DNA from 2 places in the Streptomyces sp. NPDC041135 genome. Region 1 is predicted to be linked to the other one. Evidence: predicted binding sites of a transcription regulator. Region 1 holds the regulator's gene; the other holds the start of a gene.

What was found. Region 1 encodes HrcA, which represses chaperone genes, less so after heat shock. Its sites were predicted from a motif close to TTNGCACTCNGNNNNNCNGAGTGCNAA; they were not measured.
Region 2: a site for HrcA is predicted at 3,142-3,168, ahead of groL (chaperonin GroEL). Genes of this name have one in related genera too.

What each region holds. Positions count from the first base shown of each region.
Region 1 is NZ_JBVIYZ010000001.1:388,543-397,033, forward strand. It holds gene hemW (radical SAM family heme chaperone HemW) at 1-273, shown strand, start outside; gene ACZ6CZ_RS01730 (DUF3097 domain-containing protein) at 299-1,159, opposite strand; gene ACZ6CZ_RS01735 (MBL fold metallo-hydrolase) at 1,227-1,949, opposite strand; gene hrcA (heat-inducible transcriptional repressor HrcA) at 2,171-3,187, shown strand; gene dnaJ (molecular chaperone DnaJ) at 3,188-4,321, shown strand; gene ACZ6CZ_RS01750 (nitronate monooxygenase) at 4,433-5,551, shown strand; gene ACZ6CZ_RS01755 (16S rRNA (uracil(1498)-N(3))-methyltransferase) at 5,548-6,297, shown strand; gene ACZ6CZ_RS01760 (VOC family protein) at 6,315-6,707, shown strand; gene ACZ6CZ_RS01765 (hypothetical protein) at 6,798-7,364, shown strand; gene ACZ6CZ_RS01770 (S41 family peptidase) at 7,410-8,491, shown strand, end outside.
Region 2 is NZ_JBVIYZ010000006.1:352,151-360,641, reverse strand. It holds gene ACZ6CZ_RS17385 (glucosyl-3-phosphoglycerate synthase) at 1-404, opposite strand, end outside; SAM riboswitch class I at 563-704, shown strand; gene thrC (threonine synthase) at 723-2,009, shown strand; gene ACZ6CZ_RS17375 (MoaD/ThiS family protein) at 2,006-2,281, shown strand; gene ACZ6CZ_RS17370 (cold-shock protein) at 2,722-2,925, shown strand; gene groL (chaperonin GroEL) at 3,331-4,953, shown strand; gene ACZ6CZ_RS17360 (NADH:flavin oxidoreductase) at 5,183-6,310, shown strand; gene ACZ6CZ_RS17355 (carboxylesterase/lipase family protein) at 6,422-7,972, shown strand; gene ACZ6CZ_RS17350 (hypothetical protein) at 7,991-8,491, opposite strand, start outside.

The DNA.
Region 1 (8,491 bases):
GCCTACGCCGCCGCGCTGGCCTCGGGGCGCTCCCCGGGCGCCGGGCGCGAGGTGCTGTCGGACGAGGACCGGCGGGTGGAACGGGTCCTGCTGGAGCTGCGGCTGCGCGAGGGGGCGCCGCTGTCCCTGCTGCGGCCGGACGGGCTGGCCGCCGCCCGCCGCGCCCTGTCGGACGGGCTGCTGGAGCGCGCCCCCTACGACGAGGGCCGCGCGGTGCTCACCCTGCGCGGGCGGCTGCTGGCGGACGCGGTGGTACGCGACCTGGTCGACTGACCCCGGCCGCCACCGCCCCGGCGGCCTACGCCGGTTCCGTCACGAAGTCGATCAGCTGCTCGACCCGGCCGAGCAGCTCCGGCTCCAGGTCCCGGTACGACCGCACCCGGGACAGGATGCGCTGCCAGGCCGCCCCGGTGTTCTCCGGCCAGCCCAGCGCCCGGCACACCCCCGTCTTCCAGTCCTGTCCGTGCGGCACCCGGGGCCAGCCGGGGATGCCCACGGACGCCGGCTTCACCGCCTCCCAGATGTCGATGTAGGGGTGGCCCACGACCAGGGCGTGCTCGCCGGTCACCGCCTCGGCGATGCGCCACTCCTTGGAGCCGGGCACCAGGTGGTCCACCAGGACGCCCAGCCGTGCGCCGGGGCCGGGGGCGAACTCGGCCACGACCGCGGGCAGGTCGTCGACGCCCTCCAGGTACTCCACGACCACGCCCTCGATGCGCAGGTCGTCGCCCCAGACCCGCTCGACCAGCTCGGCGTCGTGCCGGCCCTCGACGTAGATGCGCCCGGCGCGGGCCACGCGCGCGCGGGCGCCGGGCACGGCGACCGACCCGGACGCCGTGCGGGCCGGGCGCCGCGGACCCGCCGGGGGCTTCACGAGGGTGACCACGCGGCCCTCCAGCAGGAACCCGCGCGGCTCCAGCGGGAACACCCGGTGCTTGCCGAAGCGGTCCTCCAGGGTGACCGTGCCCGCTTCGCAGCGGATCACCGCGCCGCAGAACCCGCTGCCCGGCTCCTCCACCACCAGGCCCGGCTCGGCCGGCACCTCGGGGACGGGTGTCGGCTTCTTCCACGGCGGGGTCAGGTCGGCGGAGTACCGGCGGGGGCGCGGGCCCGAGGGGCTCTCGTCGGCGGGGCGGTGGCGGGAGACGGGAGGGCGCATTCGGATGACGATAGGAGAAGCGGCGCCGGCGCACCCACGACACGCCGGAGCGGGCCCGCGGTGACGCTCAGCTCACGCCGAACCGCGCCGCCAGCGCGTCGCGTTGGGCCCGTACGAACGCCGCGTCGACGACCGCGCCGTGACCGGGCACGTACCGCGCGTCCGGGCCGCCCAGCGACAGCAGCCGGTCCAGGGCGTCGGGCCACCGGGACGGCACGGCGTCCGGGCCCGCCTGGGGCTCGCCGGACTCCTCGACGAGGTCGCCGCAGAACACCGTCTCCGGGTCGCCGGGGACCAGGACGGCCAGGTCGTGGGCGGTGTGGCCGGGACCCACGTTGGCCAGCAGCGCCTGCCGGCCGCCGCCGAGGTCCAGGGTCCACTCGCCGGAGACCAGGTGGCGGGGCGCGGCCAGGGCGTCGACCGCCTCGTCGGCGTCCGCCACCGGCAGGCCGTTGCGGACGGCGTCCAGGCGCAGCGCCTCGCGCTCGTGGGCGAACACCGTCTCGAGGCCCACCGCCGCGTACACCTCGGCCCCCGCGAAGGCGGCGGCGCCGAAGACGTGGTCGAAGTGGGGATGGGTGAGCGCGAGATGGGTCACACGGCGCCCGGCCAGTTCCTCGGCCCGCGCGCGCAGCCGGGCGCCCTCCGCGAGGCTGGAGCCCGCGTCCACCACCAGCGCCGTGCCCTCCCCGAGCACCAGCCCGGCCGTGCAGTCCCACCCGGGCAGCCGGCACCGGCCCACCCCCTCGGCCACCCGCTCCCAGCCCAGCTCTTCCCAAGACACCGTCATACCGCGACGCTAGCGTCAGCGACCGGCGACGACGCGGCGAAGGGGCGTGCCACGCCCCGCGACGCCGGCGTGATCCGGACGACAGGCCCTGGGGCACCGGCCTTGCCCGGTGTGTACCCGACGGCCGTACACTGGGCCGGAGGATGCTGGCACTCACATGCCAAGAGTGCCAGGCAGGGGGCCTGAGGGGCCGTGGGGACGAGTGCTGGAGGTGCGCGCGGATGCTGAGTGAACGCAGGCTGCAGGTGCTGCGCGCCATCGTCCAGGACTACGTCGGCACCGAGGAGCCGGTGGGCTCCAAGGCGCTCACCGAGCGGCACAACCTCGGCGTCTCCCCGGCCACGGTCCGCAACGACATGGCGGCCCTGGAGGACGAGGGGTACATCGCGCAGCCGCACACCAGCGCGGGGCGCATCCCCACCGACAAGGGCTACCGGCTGTTCGTCGACAAGCTCGCGGGCGTCAAGCCGATGACGCCGCCCGAGCGGCGGGCGATCCAGAACTTCCTGGGCGGCGCCGTCGACCTCGACGACGTCGTGGCCCGTACGGTGCGGCTGCTCGCGCAGCTCACCCGGCAGGTCGCCGTCGTGCAGTACCCCTCGCTGACCCGCTCGACCGTGCGGCACGTGGAGCTGCTCTCGCTGGCTCCCGCCCGTGTGATGCTGGTGCTGATCACCGACACCGGCCGGGTCGAGCAGCGGATGGTCGACTGCCCGGCGCCGTTCGGCGAGACGTCCCTGGCGGATCTGCGCGCGCGGCTCAACAGCCGGGTGGCGGGCCGCCGCTTCGCGGACGTCCCCCGGCTGGTGGAAGACCTGCCGGAGGCGTTCGAGGCCGAGGACCGCGGTACGGTCTCGACGGTGCTCTCCACACTTCTGGAGACACTGGTCGAGGAGAACGAGGAGCGGCTGATGATCGGCGGTACCGCCAATCTGACCCGCTTCGGACATGACTTTCCCCTCACGATCCGGCCCGTCCTGGAGGCCCTCGAGGAGCAGGTGGTGCTCCTCAAGCTCCTGGGCGAGCAGCAGGATCCGGGCATGACCGTCCGCATCGGTCACGAGAACGCCCATGAGGGGCTCAACTCCACCTCGGTGGTGTCGGTCGGCTACGGTTCGGGCGGCGAGGCAGTCGCCAAGCTCGGCGTGGTCGGACCGACCCGCATGGATTACCCGGGAACGATGGGAGCGGTACGCGCAGTGGCACGGTACGTCGGACAGATCCTGGCGGAGTCGTAAGTGGCCACGGACTACTACGCCGTTCTCGGCGTGCGCCGCGACGCGTCGCAGGATGAGATCAAGAAGGCGTTCCGGAGGCTCGCGCGCGAGCTGCACCCGGACGTCAACCCGGACCCGAAGACCCAGGAGCGGTTCAAGGAGATCAACGCCGCTTACGAGGTGCTGTCGGACCCGCAGAAGAAGCAGGTCTACGACCTCGGCGGCGATCCGCTCTCGCAGTCCGGCGGCGGCGCGGGCGGCTTCGGGGCCGGTGGCTTCGGCAACTTCTCCGACATCATGGACGCGTTCTTCGGCACGGCGTCGCAGCGCGGCCCGCGCTCGCGCACCCGGCGCGGCCAGGACGCCATGATCCGCATCGAGGTGGAGCTGGACGAGGCGGCCTTCGGCACGACCAAGGACATCCAGGTCGACACGGCGGTCGTCTGCACCACGTGCAGCGGCGAGGGCGCCGCGCCGGGCACCTCCGCCCAGACGTGTGACATGTGCCGCGGCCGCGGTGAGGTCTCGCAGGTCACCCGGTCCTTCCTGGGCCAGGTCATGACCTCGCGCCCGTGCCCGCAGTGCCAGGGCTTCGGCACCGTGGTGCCCACGCCGTGCCCGGAGTGCGCCGGCGACGGCCGGGTCCGCTCGCGGCGCACGCTGACCGTCAAGATCCCCGCCGGCGTCGACAACGGCACCCGCATCCAGCTCGCCGGCGAGGGCGAGGTCGGCCCCGGCGGCGGTCCGGCCGGTGACCTGTACGTCGAGATCCACGAGCTGCCGCACGCGCAGTTCCAGCGGCGCGGCGACGACCTGCACTGCACGGTCACGCTCCCGATGACCGCCGCGTCCCTCGGCACCAAGGTCCCGCTGGAGACGCTGGACGGCCTGGAGGAGGTCGACATCCGGCCCGGCACCCAGTCCGGCCAGTCGATCCCGCTGCACGCCCGGGGCGTCACGCACCTGCGCGGCGGCGGCCGGGGCGACCTGATCGTGCACGTCGAGGTGCAGACCCCGACCAAGCTCGACCCGGAGCAGGAGCGCCTGCTGCGGGAGCTGGCCAAGCTGCGCGGCGAGGAGCGTCCGACCGGACAGTTCCAGCCAGGTCAGCAGGGGCTGTTCTCCCGGCTGAAGGACGCCTTCAACGGCCGCTGACCCGGTGGGGCGCGGACGCGGACGGGGTGCTCCGGCACCCCGTATGCCGGGGGCGTATGCCGACGGAAGGCCGGATTCGGACTCGTTCACGGGACGTGACACCATGCCGTCATGTCCTCCGCGCTGACCGATCTCTTCCCCCACCCGATCGTGCAGGCTCCCATGGCGGGCGGCGTCTCCGTCCCGCAGCTCGCCGCCGCGGTCTGCGAGGCCGGCGGCCTCGGCTTCCTCGCCGCCGGGTACAAGACCGCCGACGGCATGTACCAGGAGATCAAGCAGCTGCGGGGGCTCACCGGCCGCCCGTTCGGGGTGAACCTGTTCATGCCGCAGCCCGAGCACCCCGGTGCGGGCGCCGGCCTCGCGGGGGCGACGGGCGCCGTGCCGCACTCCGGCGCGGTGGAGGTCTACGCCCACCAGCTGGCCGGGGAGGCCGCCTGGTACGAGACCGAACTCGGTGACCCGGACAGCGGCCGCGACGACGGCTACGACGCCAAGCTCGCAGTCCTTCTCGACAACCCGGTGCCGGTGGTCTCCTTCCACTTCGGCGTCCCGGCCCGCGAGGTCCTGGACTCGCTGCGCCGCGCGGGCACCCTCACCCTGGTGACCGCGACCACCGCCGAGGAGGCCCTCGCGGTGGAGCGGGCCGGGGCCGACGCGGTGATCGCCCAGGGCGTGGAGGCCGGCGGTCACCAGGGCACCCACCGGGACGTCCCCGAGAACGACGGCACCGGCATCGGACTGCTGTCGCTGATCGCCCAGATCCGCGAGGCCGTCGCCGTCCCGGTGGTCGCGGCCGGCGGCATCATGCGCGGCAGCCAGATCGCCGCCGCCCTCGCCGCGGGCGCCAGTGCCGCCCAGCTCGGCACCGCCTTCCTCGCCACGCCCGAGTCCGGCGCCGTCGCCCTGCACAAGCGGGCGCTGACCGACCCGCTGTTCGCCCGCACCGAGCTGACCCGGGCGTTCTCCGGCCGCCCGGCGCGCGGCCTGGTCAACCGGTTCCTGCGCGAGCACGGCCCCTACGCCCCGGCCGCCTACCCGGAGGTCCACCACCTGACCGCGCCGCTGCGCAAGGCCGCCGCGAAGGCCGGGGACCCGCAGGGCATGGCGCTGTGGGCCGGACAGGGCCACCGGCTGGCCCGCGAGCTGCCCGCCGGGCAGCTGGTGGAGGTGCTGGCGGCGGAACTCGCCGAGGCCCGGGCGGCGCTCGGCACGGCCGGTGACGCGCGATGACGGCCCCCGTCTTCGTCGTCGGGCACTTCGACGCGGGCCCCGGCGGCCGTTACGTCCTCGACGGCCCGGAGGGCCGGCACGCGGTGTCCGTGAAGCGGCTCGAGCCCGGCGAGGACGTCATCCTCACCGACGGGGCCGGGCGCTGGGCGGAATGCGTGGTGCTCGCCGCCGAGGGCAAGGACCGGCTGGTCGTCCAGCTGGACTCCTACCGCGAGGAGCCCCGGGAGCGGCCCCGGATCACCGTCGTGCAGGCCCTGCCCAAGGGCGACCGGGGTGAACTGGCGGTGGAGACGATGACCGAGGTCGGCGTGGACGCCATCGTGCCCTGGCAGGCGGCCCGCTGCATCACCCAGTGGAGGGGCGAGCGCGGCGCGAAGGCGCTCGGCAAGTGGCGGGCGACCGCCCGGGAGGCCGGCAAGCAGTCCCGCCGGGTCCGCTTCCCCGAGGTCGCGGACGCGGCGACGACCCGGCAGGTCGCCGCGCTGCTCGCCGGCGCCGACCTCGCCGTGGTGCTGCACTCCGACTTCGAGCACGGCAGCGAGCCCCTGGCCACCGCCGAACTCCCCGCCGACGGCGACATCGTGCTGGTCGTCGGCCCCGAGGGCGGCGTGTCCAGGGACGAGCTGGCGCTGTTCCTGGAGGCGGGCGCGAAGGCCTGCGTGCTGGGGCCTACGGTGTTGCGTACATCGACCGCCGGGACCGCGGCGGCGGCCCTGCTCCTGGGCCGCACCGGCCGCTGGTCCTGACCCCGGGGGGAAACAGCGTGGAACTCGCCCAGGTCCGGCTCCTCGTCGGCGACTTCGCCGCCTGCTACCGCTTCTACGCCGACGTCCTCGGCCTGAAGCCGCAGTCCGGGGCGGTCGAGGGGCCGTACGAGAAGTTCTCCCCGCACGTCGGCTCGGCCGGGATCGCGCTGCAGGACCGGGCGATGATGGCCGAGGTGCTGGGCGAGGCGGGCGAGGCGGCCACCGGCCACCGCTCGCTGGTGGTGCTGCGCGTCGACGACCTCGACGCCACGTGCGAGCGGATCACCTCCCGGGGCGCCACCCTGCTGCACGGCCCCGCCCCCCTGACCGACCGCCTGCGCGTCGCCCACCTCAAGGACCCCGAGGGCAACCTGGTGGAACTCCAGCAGTGGCTGCTGCTGCGCACCTGAGGCCGCGGCCGGGCACGGCTGACGACCCGAACGGATGAGTGGCCGTATGTGCCCTTCCGCCCCCCGGGGAGGCGGTGGCAGGCTGCCCGCATGGGGGTGTTGAGGCGTATTCGGCGCCGGCCGGCCCGGATGGCGGCCGTCGCGGGGCTCACGGTCGCGGCCGCGGGCGGTGTGGTGGCGTGCCAGCCCGGGGATCTGAACTCCTCGGCGGCCGCGTACACGACCGACGTGACCGCGACCGCTGAACTGAAACGGCAGCACGTCGACGTCGACTGGCTCAGCTGCACCGGCAGGTACGGCGAGGACCGGTCCGCGGGCGGCAGGTCCTCCTCGGCGTCCGCGGCCACCGTCGTCTCGGTCGACTGCCAGGGGCGGACCCGGGACGGCCGCAGGATCACCGTCACCGGCCGGGTCACCAGGGCCGTCGACGGCGCCTGCGTGCGCGGGAACCTGACCGCCGTGGTCGGCGGCCGCAGATGGTTCCGCGTCGACGGGCTCGGCGACTGCGACGCCACGCCCGGGCCCACGTACCGGCCGCCGGTCACCTACCGGCCCACCGGGGGCGGGCAGCGGCCGGGACCCACCGTCACCGTCACCGTCACCAGGACGATCTGGTGCCACGGCGATCCGACGTGCTGGCCGGTCGAGGGCAAGTGATCCGTTCCCGGGGCGCCGGTCGCGGCCGCCGCCTAGGCTGACCGGGTGACCGAGGGCACCCCGTCGTACGTCCGTTACCCGCACCCGCACGGCGACCTGGTCGCCTTCACCGCCGAGGACGACGTGTGGCTCGCGCCGCTCGACGGCGGCCGGGCCTGGCGGGTCAGTTCCGACAACGTGCCGGTGACCCGGCCGCGTGTCTCGCCCGACGGCACGGCCGTCGCCTGGACCTCCGGCCGGGACGGCGCGCCCGAGGTGTACACCGCCCCGGTGGCCGGCGGGCCCGCGAAGCGGCTGACCCACTGGGGCAGCCGGCAGACCGGGGTGCGCGGCTGGACGCCCGACGGACAGGTCCTCGCGGTCAGCACCCACGACCGGCCCGGCATCCGGCACAGCTGGGCGCGCGCCGTCCCGCTGGACGGCGGACCGGCCACCACCCTGCCCTACGGCCCGGTGGGCGACGTCGCGTTCGGCCCGGCCACGGTGCTGCTGTCGGCGTCGATGGGGCGCGAGGCCGCCGCCTGGAAGCGCTACCGCGGCGGTACGGCCGGCAAGCTGTGGATCGACCGGGACGGCGAGGGCGAGTTCACCCGGCTCCACCAGGAACTCGACGGGAACATCGAGTGCCCGGGGTGGGTGGGGGAGCGGATCTGCTTCCTGTCCGACCACGAGGGCACCGGCGCGCTGTACTCCTCCCTCGCCGACGGCTCCGACCTGCGCCGGCACACCCCGCTCGGCGGCTTCTACGCCCGCCACGCCGCCACCGACGGCACCCGGGTCGCGTACTGCTCGGCCGGTGAACTGTGGCTGCTGGACGACCTGGTGGACGCCGAGCCCCGGCGGCTGGCGGTGCGGCTCGGGGGCCAGCGCACCGATCTGCGGCCCTATCCGGTGGACGCCGCCCGCTGGTTCGGCGCCGCCTCCCCCGACCACACCGGACGCGGCAGCGCCGTCTGCGTGCGCGGCGGCGTGCACTGGGTCACCCACCGCCACGGCCCCGCCCGCGCCCTCGCCGCCACGCCCGGGGTACGGGCCCGGCTGCCGCGCGCCTTCCGGGTGGACGGCGAGGAGTGGGTGGTGTGGGTGACGGACGCCGAGGGCGACGACGCCCTGGAGTTCGCGCCGGC
Region 2 (8,491 bases), on a different contig from region 1:
GAGGAGAACTCCCGCAGGTCGGCGTCGATGAAGCAGACGATGTCCCCGCCGGTGACCAGCAGCGAGCGCCACAGCACCTCGCCCTTGCCGGGGACGGCCGGGACGCGCGGCAGGATGTCGTCGCGGTGGACGACCCGGGCGCCCGCGGCGGCGGCCACCTCGGAGGTGCGGTCGGTGGACCCCGAGTCGACGACGACGATCTCGTCGACGAGCGGGACCTGCCGCATGAGGTCGTGGCGGATCACCGCGACGATGTCCCCGACCGTCCGCTCCTCGTCGAGGGCGGGCAGGACGACGGAGACGGACTGGCCCGTGCGCTGTTTCGCGGCCAGTATCCGGTGCAGCGGGCGGTCGGCCACGGACCAGGAGCGAGTGGCCAGCCAGCGCTCGACTTCTTCCAGCACGGTCCGGTGCTCCTCACTGTCGTGACCACATGGCGTGACCATGTGATCCATCTCGCGGTACGGACGACTCTCTCAACTGTCCTGGCCTTCGGTTACAGTCTTGAACAACGCCGATGACCATCGCATGTCCGGGGTCACCCGCGTTCACAACTCCATACAGCTCATCCAGAGGGGCAGAGGGAAACGGCCCGATGAAGCCCCGGCAACCCTCCAGTCGGTACTCGTCCACGCGCGAGGCTCCCGGCTAGGGAAGGTGCCAAATCCGTCTCACGGCGAGATGCGTCGTGAGGAAGATGAGGAGAAAGGGCCTCGCCTCACATGGCTGTGCAGACTGTTGCCACCACCGGCAATCCCACCGTCGACCTCGGTCCCGCCGCGGCCCTGAGCTGCCGGGAGTGCGGTCACCGCGTCCCCCTCGGCCCGGTGTTCGCCTGCGAGGAGTGTTTCGGTCCGCTGGAGATCGCCTACGACTTCTCCGCCTGGGACACCGAGGAACTGCGGCGCCGCATCGAGTCGGGCCCCGCGAACATCTGGCGCTACGCCCCGCTGCTGCCCGTCCCGGCGGACGTGGCCGGCAAGCCCAACCTGAACCCCGGCTGGACCAAGCTCGTCAAGGCCGACAACCTCGCCCGGTCGCTGGGCGTCACCGGCGGACTGTATGTGAAGGACGACTCCGGTAACCCGACGCACTCCTTCAAGGACCGCGTGGTGGCCCAGGCGCTGGAGGCGGCGCGCGCGTTCGGCTTCACCACGCTGTCGTGCTCCTCGACCGGCAACCTGGCCGGCGCGGTGGGCGCCGCCGCCGCCCGGGCGGGCCTGCGCTCGTGCGTGTTCATCCCGCACGACCTGGAGCAGGGCAAGGTCGTCATGGCCGCGGTCTACGGCGGCGAGCTGGTCGGCATCGACGGCAACTACGACGACGTGAACCGCTTCTGCTCGGAGCTGATCGGCGACCCGGCCGGCGAGGGCTGGGGCTTCGTCAACGTCAACCTGCGGCCTTACTACGCCGAGGGCTCCAAGACGCTGGCGTACGAGATCTGCGAGCAGCTCGGCTGGCGGCTGCCGGACCAGATCGTCGTCCCGATCGCCTCCGGCTCCCAGCTCACGAAGATCGACAAGGGTCTGCGGGAGCTGATCGAGCTGGGCCTCGTCGAGGACCGGCCCTACCGGATCTTCGGCGCGCAGGCCGAGGGCTGCTCGCCGGTGTCGACCGCCTACAAGGCCGGTCACGACGTCGTCCGCCCGCAGAAGCCGGACACCATCGCCAAGTCGCTGGCGATCGGCAACCCGGCCGACGGGCCGTACGTGCTGGACATCGCGCGCCGCACGGGCGGCGCGGTCGAGGACGTGACCGACGAGGAGATCGTCGACGCCATCAGGCTGCTGGCGCAGACCGAGGGCATCTTCGCCGAGACCGCCGGCGGTGTGACCGTGGGCGTGACGAAGAAGCTCATCGACAGCGGTCTGCTCGACCCCACGCTGACCACGGTCGTCCTCAACACCGGTGACGGCCTGAAGACCCTGGACGCGGTGGCCGGCACGGGCCTGACCGCGACCATCCGCCCCACCCTGGACTCTTTCCGAGAGGCTGGCCTCGCATCATGAGCGTCAACGTCCGCATCCCCACCATCCTGCGCACCTACACCGGTGGACAGGCCGAGGTGACGGCCGAGGGCGCGACCCTCGCCGAGGTCATCGAGGACCTGGAGAAGAACCACACCGGTATCGCCGCCCGGGTCCTGGACGACCAGGGCAAGCTGCGCCGCTTCGTCAACGTGTACGTCAACGACGACGACGTCCGCTTCGAGCAGGGTCTGGGGACGGCCACTCCGGACGGTGCCGGCATCTCCATCATTCCGGCGGTCGCCGGCGGCTGACGCGGGCCGGTCATTACCTTCGGTAATCGAGGTCACCGGCTGTTCATCGAATTGCCCCTTCCGCGCGAGAAACGGAAGGGGCAATTCAGTGTGGTTGAGCGGGGTAAGGTTGGGGAACCCGCCCGCGGTTCCCGGGTCGCAAGCCCCGGATTGCCGGCGCCCGCCCGACGAGAAGTCGCCAAATTGACTGGCCTTTATGTGGCCTTTGCGGCGTTTGTGGGGCCCGACTTGCCCTGCATTCGGATGCATTCGGCGCACATTCCGGACGCCGTTCGTCCAGAATTCCCCGTCCGATTGACCTGTTGCAGACGGCAGTTGGACAGATACATTCGGCCGCGGTCGACGCGTTCCGGCGCACGCCCCCAACGTTGGGGGGTGAGGTCTGACCCGGGTCCGCGAAGTGCGGATCTGTGCAAGGGCCAGTAATAGGGGAGTTAGGCATGGCTCAGGGCACCGTCAAGTGGTTCAACGCGGAGAAGGGGTACGGCTTCATCGCGGTCGACGGTGGTGCGGACGTCTTCGTCCACTACAGCGCGATTCAGATGGACGGCTACCGCACCCTGGAAGAGGGCCAGCGGGTCGAGTTCGAGATCTCGCAGGGCCAGAAGGGTCCGCAGGCCGACATGGTTCGCGTCACCGCCTAGACATTCTCACCGCTCGTCACGAAGGGCCCGCACCCGGCCAGGGGGCGGGCCCTTCGCCCTGCGCCGGCGCGGGCCGGCGCGGCCCGGGCCCGATGGCGCACGCCGCGACGGGCGCGAGAGGGGTACGGGGGCGCGCGCCGGGGCGCGTGCTGGGCCGGCGCGCTCCTCCCCGCTGTTCGCGGGAGGCTGACAGTGCGCCTCCGATCCCGGCCGGCGCTTGCACTCGGGGGTGCCGAGTGCTAATCATTGGCGTTAGCACTCTGAAGGTGAGAGTGACAACGAAGGACCGGGTCGGTGAGGCCGCAGACCAAGTGGGGCAAGGAACCACGGGGTAGGCGAGCCGTCCGTCGCGGGCGCGGGCGCGGTCCGAAGGAATCACCCCCAGTCCTGGAGGGACCACTTCACATGGCCAAGATCATCGCGTTCGACGAGGAGGCGCGGCGCGGCCTCGAGCGCGGCATGAACCAGCTCGCGGACGCCGTGAAGGTGACGCTCGGCCCCAAGGGCCGCAACGTCGTCCTCGAGAAGAAGTGGGGCGCCCCCACGATCACCAACGATGGTGTCTCCATCGCCAAGGAGATCGAGCTCGAGGACCCGTACGAGAAGATCGGCGCCGAGCTGGTCAAGGAAGTCGCCAAGAAGACGGACGACGTCGCCGGCGACGGTACGACCACCGCGACCGTGCTGGCCCAGGCGCTGGTCCGCGAGGGCCTGCGCAACGTGGCCGCCGGTGCCAACCCGATGGCCCTGAAGCGCGGCATCGAGAAGGCCGTCGAGGCCGTCTCCGCCGCCCTGCTGGAGCAGGCGAAGGACGTCGAGACCAAGGAGCAGATCGCCTCCACGGCCTCCATCTCCGCCGCCGACACCCAGATCGGCGAGCTGATCGCCGAGGCCATGGACAAGGTCGGCAAGGAAGGCGTCATCACCGTCGAGGAGTCCCAGACCTTCGGTCTGGAGCTGGAACTCACCGAGGGCATGCGCTTCGACAAGGGCTACATCTCGGCGTACTTCGCCACCGACATGGAGCGGATGGAGGCGTCGCTCGACGACCCCTACATCCTGATCGCCAACTCCAAGATCGGCTCCGTCAAGGACCTGCTCCCGCTCCTGGAGAAGGTCATGCAGTCGGGCAAGCCGCTGCTGATCATCGCCGAGGACGTCGAGGGCGAGGCCCTGTCGACCCTGGTCGTCAACAAGATCCGCGGCACCTTCAAGTCCGTCGCCGTCAAGGCCCCGGGCTTCGGCGACCGCCGCAAGGCCATGCTCGGCGACATCGCCATCCTCACGGGCGGCGAGGTCATCTCCGAGGAGGTCGGCCTCAAGCTGGAGAACGCGACCCTGGACCTCCTGGGCCGCGCCCGCAAGGTTGTTATTACCAAGGACGAGACCACGATCGTGGACGGTGCCGGCTCCGCCGAGCAGGTCCAGGGCCGGGTCAACCAGATCCGCGCCGAGATCGAGAACAGCGACTCGGACTACGACCGCGAGAAGCTGCAGGAGCGCCTGGCGAAGCTCGCCGGCGGTGTCGCGGTCATCAAGGCCGGCGCCGCCACCGAAGTGGAGCTGAAGGAGCGCAAGCACCGCATCGAGGACGCCGTCCGCAACGCCAAGGCGGCCGTCGAGGAGGGCATCGTCGCCGGTGGTGGCGTGGCCCTGCTCCAGGCCTCCCAGGTCTTCGAGAAGCTCGAGCTGGAGGGCGACGAGGCCACCGGTGCCGCCGCCGTCAAGCTGGCGCTCGAGGCCCCGCTGAAGCAGATCGCCGTCAACGCCGGCCTCGAGGGCGGCGTCGTGGTGGAGAAGGTCCGCAACCTCACCCCGGGTCACGGCCTCAACGCCGCGACCGGCGAGTACGTCGACCTGGTCGCCGAGGGCATCATCGACCCGGCGAAGGTGACCCGTTCCGCGCTGCAGAACGCCGCCTCCATCGCCGCGCTGTTCCTCACCACCGAGGCCGTCATCGCCGACAAGCCGGAGAAGAACGCCGCTCCGGCCGGCGGCGGCATGCCGGGCGGTGACATGGACTTCTGATCCTCTTCGAGGATCGGACCCGTCCGTCGCCGAGGGCGGCACTCCCTGGATCGCAGGGGGTGCCGCCCTCCGGCGTGTCCGGGGTCACACGGGAGGCGCGCCGGGCGGCGGAATGCGGTGGCGGGGGCCGGTCGTTGCGCAGGGAGACGTACTCGATGCGCGTGCACATACCAGCCGGTCGACCTTCCGGCCGGTGCCGTGCCCGCCCCTTACCCGAGGAGCCCCCACCGTGACGGCCACCACGCCCCCCGCCACCCGCGCGGCCCAGATCCTCTCCCGCCCGGTCGCGCTCAACGGCCTGACCGTGCCCAACCGGATCGCGATGGCCCCCATGACCCGCCAGTTCTCCCCGGGCGGCGTCCCCGGCGACGACGTGCGCGCGTACTACTCCCGCCGCGCGGCCGCGGGCGTCGGCCTGATCGTCACCGAGGGCACCTACGTCGGCCACGAGTCGGCCGGGCAGAGCAACCGCGTCCCGCGCTTCCACGGCGAGGAGCAGCTGGCGGGCTGGGCGAAGGTGGCCGAGGGCGTGCACGCGGCGGGCGGCACGATCGTCCCGCAGCTGTGGCACGTCGGCATGGTCCGCGAGCAGGGCCAGCCGCCCTTCCCGGACGCCCCCGCCGTCGGCCCCTCCGGACTGCGCATCGACGGCACCGAGGGCACCGGCCGGGCGATGACCCGCACCGACCTGGACGCCGTCGTCGCCGCGTTCGCCGAGGCCGCGGCCGCCGCCGAGCGCATCGGCTTCGACGGCGTCGAACTGCACGGCGCCCACGGCTACCTCCTCGACCAGTTCCTGTGGGCGGGCACCAACCGCCGCACGGACGCCTACGGCGGCGACCCGGTCGCCCGCACCCGGTTCGCGGCCGAGGTCGTCGCCGCCGTCCGCGCGGCCGTCTCCCCGGACTTCCCCGTCCTGTTCCGCTACTCCCAGTGGAAGCAGGAGGCCTACGACGCCCGGCTCGCCGAGACCCCCGAGGAGCTGGAGGCCGTCCTCACCCCGCTCGTGGCGGCCGGCGTGGACGCCTTCCACGCCTCCACCCGCCGCTACTGGCTGCCGGAGTTCGATGGCTCCGACCTCAACCTCGCCGGCTGGACGAAGAAGCTCACCGGCAAGCCGGTCATCACCGTCGGCTCGGTCGGCCTCGACGGCGACTTCACCCGCGCCTTCCAGGGCGAGGGCGCGCCGGTCAAGGGCATCGACAACCTGCTGGACCGCCTGGAGGCCGAGGAGTTCGACATGGTGGCCGTCGGCCGGGCGCTGCTCCAGGACCCGCAGTGGGCGGCCAAGGTCCTCTCCGGCCGCCTCGACGAGCTGACGCCCTACGACGCGGAGTCCCTGCGCACCCTCGTCTGACACCACCGGGCCGCCCGCGGGCGCGGCCGTCACCCACAGGGATGGAGTGGCGGCCGCCCGGCACGTCCGGGCGGCCCCGGCCGTTCCCCTGATGACCAGTGAGGAGCGATCATGACGACATCCGCGTCCCGCGGGACGGTTCCCGGCGGCCCCGAGCCCGTGGTGCGCACCACCACCGGCGCGCTGCGCGGCCGGTGGGAGGACGGGCAGGCGGTCTTCCGCGGCATACCGTTCGCGGCGCCGCCGGTCGGCGACGCCAGGTTCCAAGCGCCGCGCCCCGCGCGCGCCTGGGACGGGACCCGCGAGGCGTACGCCTTCGGCCCGCCGCCCCCGCAGAGCGCCGGACTCACCACGCGGAGAGCCGCGGTGAGCGCGCCGGCGGACGGCGACTGGCTGACGGCCAACGTCTGGACCCCCGACCCCGACCCCGCCGCGCGCCTCCCGGTCATGGTGTGGATCTACGGCGGCGCATACAAGACGGGCCACTCCGGGCAGCCCGGTTACGACGCGCGGCGCATCGCCCGGGACGGTGACGTGGTGGTCGTCACCTTCAACTACCGGGTCGGCGTGGAGGGCTTCACCCACGTCGAGGGCGCCCCGGCCAACCGGGGCCTGCTCGACCAGGTCGCGGCCCTCGAGTGGGTGCGCTCCAACATCGCCGCGTTCGGCGGCGACCCGGATCTGGTCACGGTGTTCGGCGAGTCGGCCGGTGCGGGTTCGGTGGTCTCGCTGCTGGCGATGCCGGCCGCGCGCGGCCTCTTCCGGCGGGCGGTGGCCCAGAGCGTGCCCGGCACCTTCTTCTCCGCCGGCCTGGCCCGCGACATGGCGACGGCGCTGGCGGCACAGGCGGGCCTGCGCCCGACGGCGGCCGACCTGGCGGCGGCCCCACCCGGCCGGCTGGTCGAGGCCGGCGAGGCCCTCGGCGCGACGATGGAGCGGTACCGCGACCGGTGGGGCCCGGCGGCGCTCACGGCCACTCCCTACTCTCCGGTGGTCGACGGCGAGGTCCTGCCCACGACCCCCTGGGAGGCCCTCGCGTCCGGCGCGGCCCGCGACATCGACCTCCTGGTCGGCCACAACCTCGACGAGTTCCGCCTCTTCATGGTCCTCGGCGGCCTGCTCGGCAAGATCACCGACGAGCAGGCCGGCGCCGTCATGCGGCTGTACCTGCCGGGCGGGGAGGCGGGCGAGCGCGCCTACCGCGCGGCCTTCCCCGGGGCGACGCCGGCCGACCTCTACGAACACGTCCACACCGACTGGCTGTTCGGCATACCCTCCCTGCGCCTGGCCGAGGCCCAGGTGGCGGGCGGCGGCAGCGCGCACCTCTACCAGCTCACCTGGCCGGCGCCGGGCGGCCACCTGCTGGGCTCCTGCCACGGACTGGACATCCCGCTCCTGTTCGGCACCTTCGCCGCCGACCTGGGCCTGCTGCTGTTCGACGGTGACGTGTCCGAGGAGGCGGCGGAGCTGTCGTCCCGCTTCCGCCGGTCCTGGACCGCGTTCGCGGCCGACGGCGAGCCGGGCTGGCCCGCGTTCGACCCGGAGCGGCGGCTGACGCAGTTCCTGGACGCCGCCCCGGGGGCCGGGGTGGCGGGGTATCCCGCGGAGCGCGCCCGGCTGTGGGAGGGGTACGGCGTCCCCGTGCTGCCGCTGCTCGGCTGAGGGACCGGCCGGCGCGGGCTACAGGTTGCCCATCGGCTCGATGTCGGTCTGGACCGGGGTGCCCCAGATCCGCAGCACCTCGTAGTCGGTGAACTCGTGCACGAGGCGGTAGGCCATCGCCGGCCGGGAGCCGCGGCGCTGGGCGGCCAGGTACAGCTCGGCCTCGTGCCGGTCGCGCCGCGGGGTGCCGCACAGCTGCCACTCCCGCCCGTTCCACAGCTCCGGCAGCCAGCGCTGCTGCGGCTGGGGCCGGTCGGCCCGGACGCCGTAGCGCGAGGGGCTCGGGGCGGCGGTCTCGGCCGGCTCGCCGCGGCCCCGGCCGCTTTGGAAGCCGGAGCGCCGGGCCGCCCGGCGCCGGGTCTCGCACAGCAGGCAGAGGTCGGGGGCGCCCTTGTCGACGGGCCCGTTCGGATGTTCCGGGCACCGCGTGGTCATCACGCCGGTGGTGACGCTCTCCTCCAGCAGGTTGAGCGCGCGCCGCAGATCGGCCTTGACCTCGTGCAGCCGGGAGTCGGGGGT